DNA from 4 places in the Xenorhabdus sp. XBWT genome. Region 2 is predicted to be linked to each of the others. Evidence: predicted binding sites of a transcription regulator. Region 2 holds the regulator's gene; each other region holds the start of a gene.
What was found. The regulator LexA, encoded in region 2, represses DNA repair genes until DNA is damaged. The targets are predictions, from matches to a motif close to TNCTGTATGTACATACAGNA.

Region 1 (4,222 bases), 1.6 Mb from region 2:
GCCTCACGTAAATCTGCTGAAATTAAATTACCATTAGACATCATATCAGGTTCAGACTCCGGCCATCCAAATTGACCAAACATAAGTGAATCTTCAATGATTGAACCATTTGTGCTAACAGATACATTTTTCAATTTATCCTCCTAAATAATTATAGGTACATCCCGTAAAATGTATGGATTCTTGAATAACTCTGTATTTAGCTTCTAGAGCGCTTTTATCATCTGTAAAGGCGTGTTATCCCCAATATAGATTGGAGTATTTCTGATTAGATAGTCAGACACATCTGCACAATGCTTTCTCAGATTCTTCTCTTCTCCCTGATAGGAATGATGGCTCCTAAGCTAAGAAGCAGAATAGAGAAGCAAAAGAAGAATAACGAACAATAACTAAGGAGGGCTATATCATTATCTGAAAAGTGACGATTATCATTTGTGTGCTTTCTTGGCTCATTAATATATTTTATTATTTTCATGATAATTGAAAATTAAAACACACAAAAACAATATTTATTTAAAAATAAAATAATATTGAAAAATAATAGCACTTCGAAGGGAACTTAATGCTGTTTTTATAATATAATAAATTCCTCCGAACGTAGCTTTGCAAGTGATTTACTTCAGGAATTTTTACGCCAGACTTGTTAACTAACTTACCTTTTCGTTATATTATGACATTATCAGTGGATTAAATTATTTGCTATTTCATTCATTATCTGTAAAAAAATCAAGGTAATTAATAAAAACTTTATATAACCAATGGATTTCAAGATGCAGCGTGACGGCAAGGGAATGAACCCCCAAGAGCATAGCTAACTATGTGACTGGGGTGAGTGAGTGCAGCCAACAAAGCTGCAACTTGAAAGACGACAGGTGACGGCAGGTATAGTTACATAAAATAAAAACCCCGTATAAACGGGGTGTTAGATTCAATTATTTACCGAATTTCCGAAATCAAATTTAAAATGGAATATCATCATCGAAATCCATTGGTGGCTCATTACTCTGTGGTGCAGAAGACTGAGACTGAGCCGGACGAGATGGCGCACCGCCACCACTGAATTGCTGAGATGCCTGTGGCTGTTGTGGCTGTTGTGGCTGCCCCCAACCGCTTTGTGCCGGAGCAGCTTCTTGCCCTGCACCACCACGGCCGCCCAGCATTTGCATTGTACCACCAACATTTACCACAATTTCAGTGGTGTAACGATCCTGACCGCTCTGATCCTGCCACTTACGGGTCTGCAAAGAACCTTCGATATAGACCTGAGAACCTTTGCGCAGATATTCACCTGCAACTTCTGCCAGTTTACCGAAGAGCACTACACGGTGCCATTCGGTTTTTTCCCTCATCTCACCGGTTTGCTTGTCACGCCAGCTCTCAGACGTTGCCAGAGTAATGTTGGCGACTGCACCTCCGTTCGGCATATAGCGAACTTCCGGGTCCTGCCCCAAATTACCCACTAAAATAACTTTGTTTACGCCTCTGCTGGCCATTGGGAATACTCCTGATGAAATGAATTTTGCTAAAAACGGACTTCTCTAATTATAAGCAAAGTAGTTTACCATGCGAGGGCTAAGTTTAAAGATATACCCGTTATATTATACTTTGCGAAGCGCATCGTACTTTACATTGTAATGGTTACAGCATGATTTCCCATCTAATACTGTATATCCATTCAGCAACGTTTGTGCAATAATAACGCGTTTACGTATTTTGCTCTATCAATAATCTGAGAAGTGGTATATGGATAACATCGAAGTTCGGGGCGCCCGCACCCATAATCTCAAGAATATCAATTTGGTAATTCCCCGTGACAAGCTAATCGTCATTACTGGGCTATCCGGCTCCGGTAAATCATCCCTGGCTTTCGATACTCTTTATGCCGAGGGTCAGCGGCGCTATGTGGAATCGCTCTCTGCATATGCCCGCCAGTTTTTATCACTGATGGAAAAACCGGATGTCGATCATATCGAAGGGCTGTCTCCGGCGATTTCCATTGAGCAAAAGTCTACTTCCCATAACCCGCGTTCTACGGTCGGGACAATTACTGAAATTCACGATTATCTTCGCCTGCTGTTTGCGCGCGTGGGTGAACCGCGCTGCCCCGAGCACGATATCACTCTGGCGGCGCAAACGATAAGCCAGATGGTGGATAATGTACTGGCATTGCCGGAAAGCCAACGCCTGATGTTGCTGGCCCCTGTCGTCAAGGAGCGCAAGGGTGAGCACACCAAACTGCTGGATAACCTCGCTGCACAAGGCTATATCCGCGCCCGTATTGATGGTGAAGTCTGTGACCTTTCTGATCCACCTAAACTTGAATTGCAGAAAAAACATACCATTGAAGTGGTTATAGATCGTTTCAAGGTACGAGCCGATCTCTCCCAACGGCTGGCAGAATCATTCGAAACCGCACTGGAGCTTTCCGGCGGTACGGCAGTCATTGCTAATATGGATGATGAACAGGCCGAAGAACTGATCTTCTCCGCCAATTTTGCCTGTTCAATCTGTGGCTATAGTATGAGCGAACTGGAACCACGCCTGTTTTCCTTCAACAATCCTGCCGGTGCCTGCCCGACTTGTGACGGTTTAGGCGTTCAGCAATTTTTCGATCCTGTACGTGTTGTTCAGAATGGTGATATATCCCTTGCTGGTGGCGCAATACGTGGCTGGGATCGCCGTAATTTTTACTACTTCCAGATGCTGAGATCACTGGCAGAACATTATAAATTCGATATCGAAGTGCCATTTAATCAGTTAAGTTCTGTGATTAGGAAAGTGGTTTTATATGGCTCAGGAAAAGAATCCGTCGAATTTAAATATACCAATGATCGCGGCGATGTGACCGTTCGTAACCACCCGTTCGAAGGTGTCCTGCACAATATGGAGCGCCGCTATAAAGAAACGGAATCTACTGCGGTACGGGAAGAGCTGGCAAAATATATCAGCAATCGTTCCTGCGTCTCTTGTGACGGAACCCGACTGCGCAAAGAAGCCCGCTATGTCTTTATTGAAAGCACCACGCTGCCCCAGATTTCTGATTTCAGCATCGGTCATGCGATGGAATTTTTCCAAAATATTAAACTGAGTGGGCAACGCGCCAAAATTGCTGAAAAAGTTTTGAAAGAGATCCGTGATCGCCTGAAATTTCTGGTTAATGTTGGATTGAATTACCTGACGCTCTCCCGTTCAGCAGAAACACTTTCAGGCGGTGAAGCCCAGCGTATTCGTTTAGCCAGCCAAATTGGTGCAGGTCTTGTCGGCGTAATGTATGTGCTGGATGAACCCTCCATCGGCCTGCATCAGCGGGATAATGAACGTTTGTTGGAAACGTTGCTGCATCTGCGCAATCTGGGTAATACCGTTATTGTGGTCGAACACGATGAAGATGCCATCCGTGCAGCTGATCATATTATCGATATCGGGCCTGGCGCGGGTGTGCATGGAGGTGAGATTGTTGCCGAAGGGACTCTTTCCAATATTATGGAAAGTGAAAAATCTCTCACCGGAAAATTCCTGAGTGGTGAACGCAAAATTGCCATTCCAGAGCAGCGTGTGCCTACCAATCCTGACAAGATACTAAAATTGATTGGAGCAAAAGGCAATAATCTGAAAAAGGTAACACTAAAACTGCCAGTCGGCTTGTTTACCTGTATCACCGGCGTTTCTGGTTCCGGTAAATCAACGCTGATCAACGATACACTCTTCCCTATAGCACAGCGCCAGCTAAACGGGGCAACAAACATTAATCCTGCCTCTTATATCGATGTTGAAGGGCTGGAGCATTTTGATAAGGTCATTGATATAGACCAAAGCCCTATTGGCAGAACCCCTCGTTCAAACCCCGCTACTTATACTGGTATATTTACGCCTGTGAGAGAATTATTTTCAGGTGTTCCTGAATCTCGTGCCCGTGGCTATACACCGGGACGTTTCAGTTTCAACGTAAAAGGCGGACGCTGTGAAGCCTGCCAGGGCGATGGTGTGATTAAGGTTGAAATGCACTTTCTGCCTGATGTTTATGTACCTTGCGATCAGTGTAAGAGCAAACGCTATAACCGTGAAACGCTGGAAATCAAATATAAAGGCAAGAATATTAATGAAGTTCTGAATATGACCATTGAAGAGGCACGGGAATTTTTCGATGCTGTCCCTGCTCTCTCCCGTAAACTGCAAACCTTGATAGATGTCGGTCTTTCCTATATTCGTCTGGGGCAATCGG
Region 2 (4,222 bases):
AGAGAAAATAGGATTTAAATGTATTACACCTTTACAATCTAAAACTCCATTTGTTGTTTTACAGTCTGATTTTTATTTAGATAGATTACCTTGCAATAAAAAATCCGTTATAACCATGAAAAAAATAGGAACAATGATTTACAGATTTAGTTGCTATAAGAGCGGAGCAATAAATTCAACAGCAGTAAATTGTAATTTTAAATTAATTAATTATATCAAAGAGTTATTATGAATAATGTAAATCATCCAACCAAAGTAGGCTATCTATTCGCTCTTTTAGGCGGAACCATTCTAAGTTTCGATACCGTATTCATACGAGCCATAAATTTTACCCCAGAACAAATTGCATTCTGGCGCTCTTTTTCCATGTCACTCCCAATGATAATCATTATATTTTTTTCTTTATTCAGAAGAGAAAATAAAATTAAAAAAAATCAAACATACAGTAAATATTTTTTTCTGGCCTCCTTTTTTTATGGTTTATCGGCAATATTATTCCCGGTTTCAGCAATGACAACGTCTATCGCAAATATGCTGTTTATAATCAGTACCGCTCCACTTTGGGCTGCGATACTTTCATGGTTTGTCATTAAAGAAATTGTCAGCCGTATGACAATAGTAGCGTTCATTATTTCAATAGCTGGAGTAATTGTTGTAATGTATGGATCTAACGCTAATCTTTCAGTATCATTCGGTGATATTACCGCTTTATTAACAGCAATATCTATGGCAGCTGCTTTCGTTACTGGACGCATTAGTAAGCAAGATTTATCTTTAACACCTTCCATTGGCGCAATATTTTCTTTTATACTGTTATATTCTTACTTTGATATCAATCTTGATATTTCATTGTTCAATTTTTTTCTAATCTTAATAGAAGGTTCTGTCATTGTATTCTTAGCTCTAACTTTAATTGCTAAATCTTCAAAACTAATACCTTCTTCTCACCTGGGTTTTTTCCTTCTTCTAGAAGCAGTATTTGGCCCAATTTGGATATGGCTTGTTTTTGGAGACAGCCCAAATAATTATACACTTATAGGTGGTGGTATTATTCTGACTGCTTTAATTGCGAATAGTCTACATTCTATCCGATTATTACAGTCAGAAACAGCAAAAAGATAAATTATCCCTAGAAGATAGATTATTTAAAGGTATCCCCACTCATTTACTTCGTTCATTACGATGTTGCGCTTAATATGTGAATCCAAGGGAAGTTATTATTTTTATCTTTAATTGGTATGTATCAGTAAATAACGAGTCACACAGTAGCAAGATAATCGACATCTTTTGATACTTATATTTATAACCCAAAGACAGTGAGGTATCGCGTGAATTCCACTCTTAAGCCTAAAACGTGTTAATATCAAAGCTATTAGCATCGTGTAGGTGTGAGAGGTGTAATGGAAATTATCAATCAACAAAAATTACTGGCACAAGCTGAAACAATCTGTCTTTCAAGAGGAGTTCGCTTGACACCCCAACGCCTTGAAATTCTTCGTTTAATTACGGAGCAACCCAGTGCGATAAGCGCTTATGATTTGCTGGATTTATTACGCGAAGTCGAACCTCAGGCTAAGCCGCCAACAGTTTACCGTGGGTTAGAATTTTTGCTGGAGCAAGGTTTTATTCACAAAATAGAGTCTACAAACAGCTATGTTCTTTGCCATCACTTTGAAGAACCCAGCCATACTTCAGCTATGTTTATCTGTGAATATTGCGGCTCCGTAACTGAAAAGGATGCGAAAGATATTGAATCCGCAATTCAGCAGTTAGCGCAAGGTACAGGGTTCCATTTGAGAAATAGTGTGATAGAAGTCCACGGATTATGTGCTTCCTGCCATGAAATAGATTCCTGTACGGAACGCGATACATGTCAGCACAATCATGCTGTTGAAGAGAAGAAAAAGAAATAAAGATAAGAACCTGCTTGGACGGTGAGGCGGTCATAGCTGATATTTTCATGTATTCTCAAGTTCCCGCTGAATTCAAATGTAACGGGTACTGGAAAAATGACCGCCCCGGAATGGCAAAGTGTAATTATCCGTTTTTACAATCAGAACCAGTCTCCGTTACGAATAACGCCTACTGCCAATCCTTCAATAGTGAAACTCTGTTCGCTCAAATCAACTACAATCGGTGAAAATTCTGGATTTTCAGCGATCAGTTCAATTTTGTTTCCTGTTTGTCTGAAACGCTTCACTGTGACTTCATCTTCAATACGCGCCACAATGACTTGTCCATTATGAACATCCTGTGTTTTATGCACAGCAAGTAAATCTCCGTCCATAATACCGATGTCTTTCATAGACATTCCACTGACACGCAATAGAAAATCAGCACTTGGTTTAAATAATTCAGGATCAACCTTATAGTGACTTTCGATATGTTCCTGAGCTAGCAGTGGCTCGCCAGCAGCAACACGACCAATCAACGGTAATCTCATTCCGCCACCCGGTTCTTCGAGAAGCAAACGGATACCTCTGGATGCACCAGAAATAATCTCTATCACCCCTTTACGCGCCAGCGCTTTTAAATGCTCTTCCGCCGCGTTAGGTGAACGAAAACCAAGACGCGCTGCAATTTCAGCACGTGTCGGTGGCATACCCGTTTGCGAAATATGGTCACGCACTAAGTTATAGACTTGTTGCTGTCTGGCAGTTAATGCTTTCATTTCGCCCCCTGTTTGTTTATACAGTCCGGCTGTGAGTATATACAGGTAAATTCGAATTGGGAACCTGTCAGCACGTAAAAGCAGCTAAATAACGTATTTTAATGAAAAACACGTCGAATCAGCACATAAAATGCGACCAAAGGATTATTCCCCAGATAAACAAGGCCAGAAGTATGGTAAGCAATACAGCCGCTGAACCCATATCTTTCGCACGGCCTGATAACTCATGGTATTCACTACCGATACGATCCACTACAGCTTCTATTGCACTATTGAGAATTTCGACAATCACAACGAGCATAACAGCGCTGATAAGCAGGATTCTTTCGACTATGCTGAGGTCTAAAGAAAATGCAATGATAATTGCAAATATGGCAGCAATTGCCTCCTGTCGAAATGCCGCTTCATTTTGCCATGCCGCTTTGATTCCTTTCGCCGAATACCCTGCCGCTTTAATGATGCGGGTCAAACCTGTTGATTGATTTGCCATAAGAATTATACTCAATCACTTGGTATTTATATGGTTATATAATTTTTAGTCTCTATTATTGTCTTATTTCCACAGATCTCAAAATCTGTTTCTGGTATCCTTGCGAGGCATTGCTAACAAGAGGCTTAAAGTCGTTATGTCAGGTTGGCGTAAAATATATTATAAGTTATTGAATTTACCATTAAAATTATTAGTAAAAAGTAAACTTATCCCTACAGATCCCATTGCAGAGCTGCGTCTTGATACGACACGGCCTATTTTGTACGTACTCCCGTACCACTCAAAAACAGACTTATTGACCTTGCGTCAACAATGTCTGGCACAAGATCTGCCGGATCCGTTGAATCCTTTGGAAATTGGTGATGCTCAGCTTCCTAGTTGTGTGTTTATCGATAACGGCCCACGTGTGTTCAGTTGTTATGCACCAAAGCATGAATCTGTGAAGATTTTTCATTCCTATCTGGACTTGCATCACAATAATCCTGATTTGAATATCCAGATGGTGCCAGTTTCCGTGATGTTCGGCCGCTCTCCGGGGCGTGAAGGGCAAGAAGCTAATACAGCACCGCAATTACGTCTGCTAAATGGTGTGCAAAAGTTTTTTGCGATCCTGTGGCTGGGACGAGATAGTTTTGTGCGTTTCTCCACGCCTGTTTCTCTGCGTAAGATGGCAGATGAGCATGGTACGGATGATATCATTGCTAATAAACTCGCCCGTGTTGCCCGGATACATTATTCCCGTCAGCGTCTTGCGGCTGTTGGCCCTCGTCTCCCTGCCAGACAGGAACTGTTCAACAAATTACTCACATCAAAGGCAATAGAAAAAGCCATTGCTGATGAAACACGCAGCAAGAAAATTTCTCCCGAAAAGGCGAAGCAAAACGCCATCAACATGTTGGAAGAAATTGCCGCGAACTTCTCCTATGAAACAGTTCGTCTGACCGACCGTGTTTTGAGTTGGACATGGAACCGTTTATATCAGGGCATTAATGTTCATAATGCTGAACGAATTCGTCAGTTGGCGCAGGATGGTCATGAACTGGTTTATGTTCCATGCCATC
Region 3 (4,222 bases), 820 kb from region 2:
AAAATACTCCAAGATTTTGTGTTGCTATGAGCAATTCACAGAAATAATTGCTATGCTTAATTTAAGTTACGCTGTCACTGAGAGATGAAATGAAATATCAACAATTGGAAAATCTGGAATGTGGCTGGAAATGGACATATTTAGCGAAAAAACACCGTGAAGGCGAGCTGATTACTAAATACATTGAAAAAAGTGCAGCTCAGGATGCGGTCAACGAATTGATGAAAATAGAACAAGAGCCGGTTAAAGTCTTGACTTGGATTTCGCGGCATATGAATCCCGATTTATCCAACCGAATGAAACAAACGATTCGGGCACGGCGTAAACGTCATTTTAATTCTGAGCATCAATACTCCCGTAAAAAATCTATCGATTTGGATTTCCATGTCTGGCAACGGCTTTCAGCGCTTTCTCGACGTCGCGGCAATACGTTATCAGAAACAATAGTGCAATTGCTGGAAGATGCTGAATATAGGGAAAAATATAACCATCAGATGTCGAGTTTAAAACAGGATCTGGAAGCAATATTAGGGAAATAAAGCACCATCTATGATGGTAATGTAAAAAAAGAGTAAGCAGAAAAATAAAACCCCATTTTAAAATGGGGTTTTTCAGTGATATTAGAGCAGTATTACTGTGCTACTTTTGGCTGAGTAACAACTTCTTTCGTGCCCTGAATATTGATAACTACACGGCGATCTGGAGCCAGGCAGTCGATAAGTTTAGCGTGGCTTTTAATGTTGTCACAGCTAGAACCAGTAACAGGGCTTTCTTTGCCGCGACCTTCTGCTTGGATACTGCCAGCAGGGATGCCTTTAGCAACCAAATAGTCTACAACGGATTGAGCACGTTTTTGAGACAGTGGCAGGTTAAAATTCTGGCTGCCGATACGGTCGGTGTAACCAATTACCAGAACATTGCCTTGAGTTGGGTCGATATTAGCCAGTTGATTGTAGAGGTTATCCAGTTCTTGTTTACCTTCTTGCTTCAGTGTTGATTTGTTGAAATTGAACAGAACGTCAGAACGCAGAGTGAAGTTCTTGTTTTCAACAATAGGCGCAGGGATCACTGGAGCAGGAGCTACTGGTACAACGACTGGGGCAGCTTCATCTTGACCGAAACGGTAAGAAACACCGACACTCAGCAGACCATTATCTGGGCGGGCACCAACAGAAGTTGCATCACCGATGTTGTTAACCCATTGGTAATCCAGACGGGTTGCCAGATTTTTAGTCAGTGCGTATTCAACACCAATCGCAGCCAGAGGAGAAATACCCGTATCGTGGTCTTTCAGTCTGCGCTGGCCTTTATCACCAGTTCCTTCGACTGCATTTGCATTGTAAGTCGCAGAAGAATCCGCACGCCATACCATACCACCAAGGCGAGTATAAACATCCAGATTGTCCATCACTGGATAGCTTAGTTTAGTGGTCAATTGAATGCCTTGAGCACGGAAAGCACCGTTATTAACGCTGCCTTTATAAGCCATGCGACCTAACCAGTCATAACCCAGTTCAAAGCCCAGATATGGGTTTGCCTGATAACCGACATAGGCACCTGCACCTAACTGACTTTTGTGAGTAGAGCCGTTACCAATGCGGGTATCATAACCATGACCGTAGAAGTTTACGTCATGGTATTGAGACCAACCCAGCTTAGCACCGGTATACCAAGTATTATCCTTTGGAGCTGCTTGAGCAGCAGTTGCGAAAGCTGCCACTGCCACTGCTACTGCGATAGCTGTCTTCTTCATTTTACGCCTCGTTATCATCCAAATAGGCAATTGGCCTTGAAAGCCTTATTATTAGCCATTGGTTAAAATGTTTTGTTAGGTAACTATACTTATCTCAGGAGATACTTCCTTAAATATAAGGGCGGTAAGTACAATTCCCTAAACTTTGTAAAGTCTACAACGAACTTAAAAAGTTACAAGTACACTGTGATTCATTGCACAGAATTTTTAATTATAGACTGACATAACGTGAATATTTTTGACGAATATTTACAGTTAAATTCATATTAATATGTTGATTTTCACTATAAATAAGAATAACTATCAATTGGTAGCTTATTTTTTATAAAAAATATTGGGATAAATCCTAATTTTCGTCAATGATAGTAATTTGTGTGAATTTGTAATTTACACGGCTGTGATATAAATTGATGTGCCTGATTTTGGGGACGCATAATGAGGCCGAGAGCCGTGCCTTTTTGCGCAGCCAATTGTAATTTATTAACTTCATATTCAGACAATTCAGGTAACCAACCCAATACCACACTATAGTTGCCACTTGCCAACGCTTTTTCCATGGCATCGATTGACGCAATGGGATGGATTTGATTTAGCTGGACGACCTTATTTAGAGGAAGGCCGGAACTTATTAACCATTGACGGCTTAATCTCTTATCGGGTGTTACCCAAAGTAACCACCTGTCTTCATTTCCTGATCGGTGTAATAAAGGAAGAAGGATGTGATTAATGGCAGACTGGTGTTCATTGTATATCAGCTCACTGACCAGACCTTTCACAGTCAGTGAAGAGCTGTGAGAAGGTTTAACAAAAGACAGTTTTTTCACAGTCATTCCAACCATTGCTTTATCTGTTTTATGCTTTTTTACTGTTGTGGTAGCCACTGCTGTTTTCTGCTTAGTGAAATATTCCCACTCTGATTGAGTGCTCATAATATTCCTCACCATGATGAACTGTATATTTATACAGTATAACGCTATTTGATTAAAAGCAAGCCTATTTTTTTCAAAGCGCTTCGCAAAAATTCACAGAAATTAAGATTTTTCCTACTTAACGATTGGCAGTTGGAAATAGTTTGCGTATGGTTTTAATTAATTGTTCTTGTTATCTATTTTATTAATAGAAGGCATGATTAAACATTACATTGGAATGTGATTCATGGAGTGATAAAAATGCTTTTATCTGGAGCTCGTTTTGCTCAATTGCAACATGGTGTATCTTCACTGGGAAAAATTAAGAGAAAATCTCAATTTGGTGGCATCGGGCTGCTGATTAATGGTGTTTTATTTGCCATTAGTTCCGATGGGGAACTTTATTTACGAGGGAATAGTCACGCTGAGGTATTATTTAGAGCGAGAGGGATGGAAAAATTTATTTATTCAAAAAGAGGGATACCTGTTGCTTTGCGTTATTACCGTGTTAATGAATCACTTTGGCAAGATCAAAAACAATTGTTTGAATATGTGAATCTGGCTTATCTCTATACTAGAGAAGAAATTATTGATAGACAGAAAATGCCGCTCAGACTAAAAGATCTTCCTAATTTAGGGATAGTATTAGAGAGACAATTATGGAAAGTTGGTATTTCTAAAGTAGAAGAATTACGGATGTTAGGAGCAAAAGCAACTTATCTAAAATTACAGCAGCACAGGAAAAAAACAAATGTCAGTTTACTGCTTGCTTTAGCAGGTGCAATAGAAGGATGTCATGTCGCAGTATTACCAGAGCAATTACGTGATGAATTAATCAGTTGGCACAGTGAATTAATTCACCAGAATTCAGATTACCGCTCGTAATGAGTGATATTTGATGAATAGGGGCATTGGCCCCTATTGCTTGTAAATTTAGCATTCGTATTTAATGAAAGTGTTAATAACTTTGTCGTGTATTTCTTCTTATTTTAGAATAGCTAATCGTTTTCTGATTCAGGTTTGTTAATCGTGCCAGGGTGTTTTACATGTAATCAATATCAAAAATGCATACTTGTATTGTTAATGTTTGTAACCATTTATCTATTTTGTTTTGAATAACAAGGGAATATACCAATCTCCTTTGAAGATGCTTGATTTCTTATCCAAACCCGATCATGCTTGCAACCATGAAAATTCATCTGACACCAGAACAAAAACATGCCCTCGAATTGATGCATGATACAACGCGCGACAGTCGAGTTTGTGATCGCATCAAGGCGGTGCTTTTGGCGTCAGAGGGCTGGACTGCTCAGATGATTGCACAGGCCTTGCGTATTCATGAAAGTACGGTAAGCCGTCACCTAAAAGATTTTATCGCTCAGGAAAAGCTCACCCCGGAAAATGGCGGTTCTGAAAGCCATCTCTCTGCCGAACAAACCGCCGACTTGATTGATTATTTGACGACAAATTTGATGCATACCACCGCCCAAATTGTGGCTTACGTCCGAGCACGTTGGCAGGTGTCTTTCAGCGTGGGCGGAATGACGAAATGGCTTCACCG
Region 4 (4,222 bases), 1.7 Mb from region 2:
TGATTTAGCGATGCTGCCTCTCTATCCAGATCTTCCTTTACAAATTTTTGATGGTTACCAAAGTATTTGGCCATTGCCACATGACTTTATTGATCGCCAACCTATTTACCAACTTTATTATTTGCTGAACCGATGTAACCTTTTTGGCGGTGATAACTTTATCGTAGTGCAAAATATTATTGATAAGATCTTATCTGAATAGCCATCAAAAACACTCATCAACATGATATATGAACACAAAACGATTATTGTTAACTCTGAATCAATTCTCCTTAACAATAAGGGTTAACATGTGGTTTTTAAATCACATTCAATGTCATTTTTCAATATTTACGATTTACATACGCCAATTTCATCAATATATTTTAACAAATAAAATAACATTATATGTTAAAAACTGCATAGAACATTCTGGCACAGCTATTATTTTGTTTCATTGCCAACCCAATAGTGTAGATAACAGATAAGCAATCGCACCGATAATGATTGGTGATATATAAAGAGTAAAAATTTGGCTGAATAGAGAATGCCTCGGAAATTTGATTTTATTTTTCAATTGTTCCTTTGTAATTCCACTCTCTTTAACATTTTCAAGGATCATTTGATCTTCAATATGTTCTTTAATAAATTTAAACTGGCGGTACATTCTCAAACCAGAAGCATTCATTGCCAAACCAATAAATATTAAAAAATAGATAACAAGAAAACCGAAATTTGCTCCTGTAATGCTCACTGTCCAATCAGGAACTGGAGAGTATTTCCAAAAAAAATCCAGAAAAGGTGTATTGAATTTAATCATTTCTGTCATCATTTTGAGAAAATCATTCAATACCGCATTAATACCATCACCTTTTACGCCATGCTGCCATGTCAGATTGATCACTGAGACAAAAGTAGACAAAAAAGCCGGTACAAAAATAACCCAGCCCAGAATTCGTTTAGTAATAGCAACATAGCCAGCTTGTTGATACTTCATTAATTTTCCTCATTAGCATACATCATTTTATTTTCATTCAATCATAGCTCATAAGAGGCTTACTCTAACTCCATTTGTAGAGTAATGCTCTTATTTTTCCTAAAAAACGATTTCTTTCTTTGTTATCTGCCTACAGAGAGATTTAACTCACTGAAATTGCTACAATCAAATTTTATTAATCGCTATCATCATTGCGGAGAGATATGAGATGTCATTTTGTTTACCTCTAAAAGCCGTCATCTTTGATATGGACGGATTGCTCATTGATTCTGAGCCCTACTGGGAGCAAGGAGAAAAACATATATTCGGTGAATTAGGATTGGATTTAACTTTAGCAGAAAAACTGCCTGATACATTAGGATTACGGATAGATCAGGTTGTTGAACTATGGTATCAGGCTGCACCGTGGCAAGGTACTTCTAAAAATGAAGTTGCACAACGCATCATCAATTATGTAGTTCGATTAGTAAAAGAAAACCGCCCCTTATTACCAGGCGTCGAATATGCTTTAAACCTCTGCCGCGAGCGTGGATTAAAAATCGGTTTGGCCTCTGCATCACCCTATGAGATGCTTGAACAGATACTTGAATTATTTAACATACGGCACTACTTTGATGCTGTCATTTCTGCCGCAGACTTACCTTATAGCAAACCCCACCCAGAAGTTTACTTACAAGCCGCCAATCAACTTGACGTTAACCCGATTCAATGCGTTACGTTAGAAGATTCATTTAATGGCATGATAGCAGCCAAGGCTGCAAGAATGCGTTCAATTGTTGTTCCTGCCGCCCATCATTTTGATGATCCTCGCTGGTCACTGGCTGACATTAAATTGAATTCACTGGAAAAATTAACAATAGAGAATATTACCTGATGGTTACCGTGCTGCCATGCTGCATACATGTGCTCCATGCATCTGGCAGTGCAAAAATCAAACACCCTGTTATATCCCTGGCTGATATAGGTAAAAATAGATTAAATATTGGTGTTATATATCAATAAATATACCCAATGGATTTCAAGATGCAGCGCGACGGCAAGAGAGCAAATCCCCGGGAGCATAGCTAACTATGTGACCGGGGTGAGCAAGCGCAGCCAACAAAGCTGCAACTTGAAAGACGACGGGTATAAAAGATTATTCTTGTTTACCCTCTATCATCCTTATGCAAAAACCTCTATACTGCCAACTGTATGTATAAACAGCATAAATAATTAGCATAAATCGTTATGACAGCAGAAGGGCATCTTCTTTTTTCCGTCGCCAGCCTTGTATTGGCTCACCAGTTAGAAATCACACCAGAAATCGCACAGGGAGATTGGTTACATATGCTTCCCGGTGTACTTCTGGCTTCACTATTACCTGATATTGACCACCCAAGCTCCACTTTAGGCAGGTTATTCCGTTTTATATCCATTCCAATAGCAAAATTATGTGGCCATCGTGGATTCACACATAGTTTATTAGCGCTAATGGTGGGAATGACTCTCTTCCAGACGGAAATCCCCTCCAATTGGCCCATTCCAACCGACTTCATCCATGCGATGGTTGTCGGTTATATCAGCCATCTGATTGCCGATATGCTCACTCCTGCAGGTATTCCACTTTTATGGCCACTGAAAACACGTTTTTGTATCCCAATTCTTAGAGGAAAAGAACGCAAAAAAGCTGAACGATTTATTGCTGTTCTGGTCCTAGTGATTGCTATTATTCTTCCACAGTACATTGATTTTTCATTCACGCATTACTTTGATAAGTTCTCGTTCGATCAATTATCAATTGATAAGCTAAAAAATCTCTACAAGTAGCTGACTTATCGTACATACAACAACGTAATAACCCTATTTTCTCAAATAGGGCTATTACTAATTATATAAATAATATTTTTTAATTCTCACTTATCTGTTTACAATCAGAATTGACTAATTCACTATGCTACTATTATTTAACGCTTTAATTTTATTGCTTATTCTATAAATAGCAGTTTGCTGAATGTAAATTACCTTATCTGGCAGACAAAATCGTATATACACTTCGTCTTTCAAACTGCCTCTTTGTTGGCTGCGCTCGCTCACCCCGGTCACATAGTCACATAGTTAGCTATGCTCCCGGGGATTTGCTCTCTTGCCGTCGCGATGCAACTTGAAATCCATTGTGTATAGAAAGTGAAGTTGACATAGATTAGGGCATATAACCAATTAAACTAACTAGTGAAAAATAATTATATTAAATTCCATTTAATTATAAGCAAGTAAATTTTTATACTGATAAAATTCTATCTTATAGATTTTCATGGCCTGTATCTGATAGATTTTTGAGTGATAGCACAATCAATAAGTTAGCAGTTTGAAACTGCTATCATCACTTATCTCAATACAAACCATGAATAATAAATATATATCATACAGATATTGGTATACCTGATTGATTACAAGTTGTGATTCAGCAAAAAAAGCAACAATTTGAAAAATGAAGGTATAAACATTTTGGAGACTAGGGATGAATCTACCACTCATCATTAACATGCTCGTTTTTATAGCATTGCTCATCTTATTAGCAAAAACAAGTTCAGATAAATCGAGCTTGTCCAAAAAGGTTCTCGTGGCTCTAGTCGTAGGTATCATTTTTGGGCTGGCATTGAATATCATTTATGGTACAGATAATCTTACAGTAAAAGAATCAATTAAATGGTTCAATATCGTTGGTAATGGTTATGTACAGTTATTGCAAATGGTTATCATGCCATTGGTTTTTGCCTCTATTCTAAGTGCAGTCGCGCGTTTACATAAAGCGTCTTCTTTAGGAAAAATCAGCTTCCTGACAATTGGTACGTTATTGTTCACTACTGCAATTTCCGCTTTAATCGGTATCATAATTGCTAATTTATTTGGACTAAGTGCAGCAGGATTAATTCAAGGTACTCAAGAAACAGCTCGTTTATCAGCTATTGAAACCAACTATATTGGTAAAGTTGCAGATATGAGTGTACCCCAAATTATTCTCTCATTTATCCCGAAAAACCCCTTTGCTGATCTGACTGGAGCAAACCCGACTTCCATTATCAGTGTTGTGATTTTTGCAGCATTTTTAGGCATTGCTGCATTGAAAATGCTTAAAGATGACCATGAACGCGGTGAACGAGCTCTGATCGCCATTGATACTCTACAAGCATGGGCAATGAAACTAGTTAGACTAGTTATGCTCCTAACACCATACGGTGTCATGGCTCTGATGACTAAAGTTGTAGC

Region 1: a site for LexA is predicted at 1,662-1,681, ahead of uvrA (excinuclease ABC subunit UvrA). Genes of this name have one in related genera too.
Region 3: a site for LexA is predicted at 2,702-2,721, ahead of sulA (SOS-induced cell division inhibitor SulA). Genes of this name have one in related genera too.
Region 4: a site for LexA is predicted at 2,162-2,181, ahead of AC5JQI_RS10950 (metal-dependent hydrolase). Genes of this name have one in related genera too.

What each region holds. Positions count from the first base shown of each region.
Region 1 is NZ_CM180990.1:3,483,551-3,487,772, forward strand. Features, by position in the region: gene AC5JQI_RS15195 (L-tyrosine/L-tryptophan isonitrile synthase family protein) at 1-134, opposite strand, end outside; gene ssb1 (single-stranded DNA-binding protein SSB1) at 960-1,493, opposite strand; gene uvrA (excinuclease ABC subunit UvrA) at 1,744-4,222, shown strand, end outside.
Region 2 is NZ_CM180990.1:785,695-789,916, reverse strand. Features, by position in the region: gene AC5JQI_RS03445 (DUF6024 family protein) at 1-232, shown strand, start outside; gene AC5JQI_RS03440 (DMT family transporter) at 229-1,122, shown strand; gene zur (zinc uptake transcriptional repressor Zur) at 1,401-1,913, shown strand; gene lexA (transcriptional repressor LexA) at 2,054-2,671, opposite strand; gene AC5JQI_RS03425 (diacylglycerol kinase) at 2,790-3,161, opposite strand; gene plsB (glycerol-3-phosphate 1-O-acyltransferase PlsB) at 3,298-4,222, shown strand, end outside.
Region 3 is NZ_CM180990.1:1,602,480-1,606,701, forward strand. Features, by position in the region: gene matP (macrodomain Ter protein MatP) at 90-539, shown strand; gene ompA (porin OmpA) at 632-1,753, opposite strand; gene sulA (SOS-induced cell division inhibitor SulA) at 2,110-2,682, opposite strand; gene AC5JQI_RS07170 (TfoX/Sxy family DNA transformation protein) at 2,923-3,546, shown strand; gene AC5JQI_RS07175 (IS630 family transposase) at 3,849-4,222, shown strand, end outside.
Region 4 is NZ_CM180990.1:2,487,478-2,491,699, forward strand. Features, by position in the region: gene AC5JQI_RS10935 (fructosamine kinase family protein) at 1-202, shown strand, start outside; gene AC5JQI_RS10940 (YniB family protein) at 434-976, opposite strand; gene hxpB (hexitol phosphatase HxpB) at 1,185-1,850, shown strand; gene AC5JQI_RS10950 (metal-dependent hydrolase) at 2,204-2,782, shown strand; gene AC5JQI_RS10955 (L-cystine transporter) at 3,474-4,222, shown strand, end outside.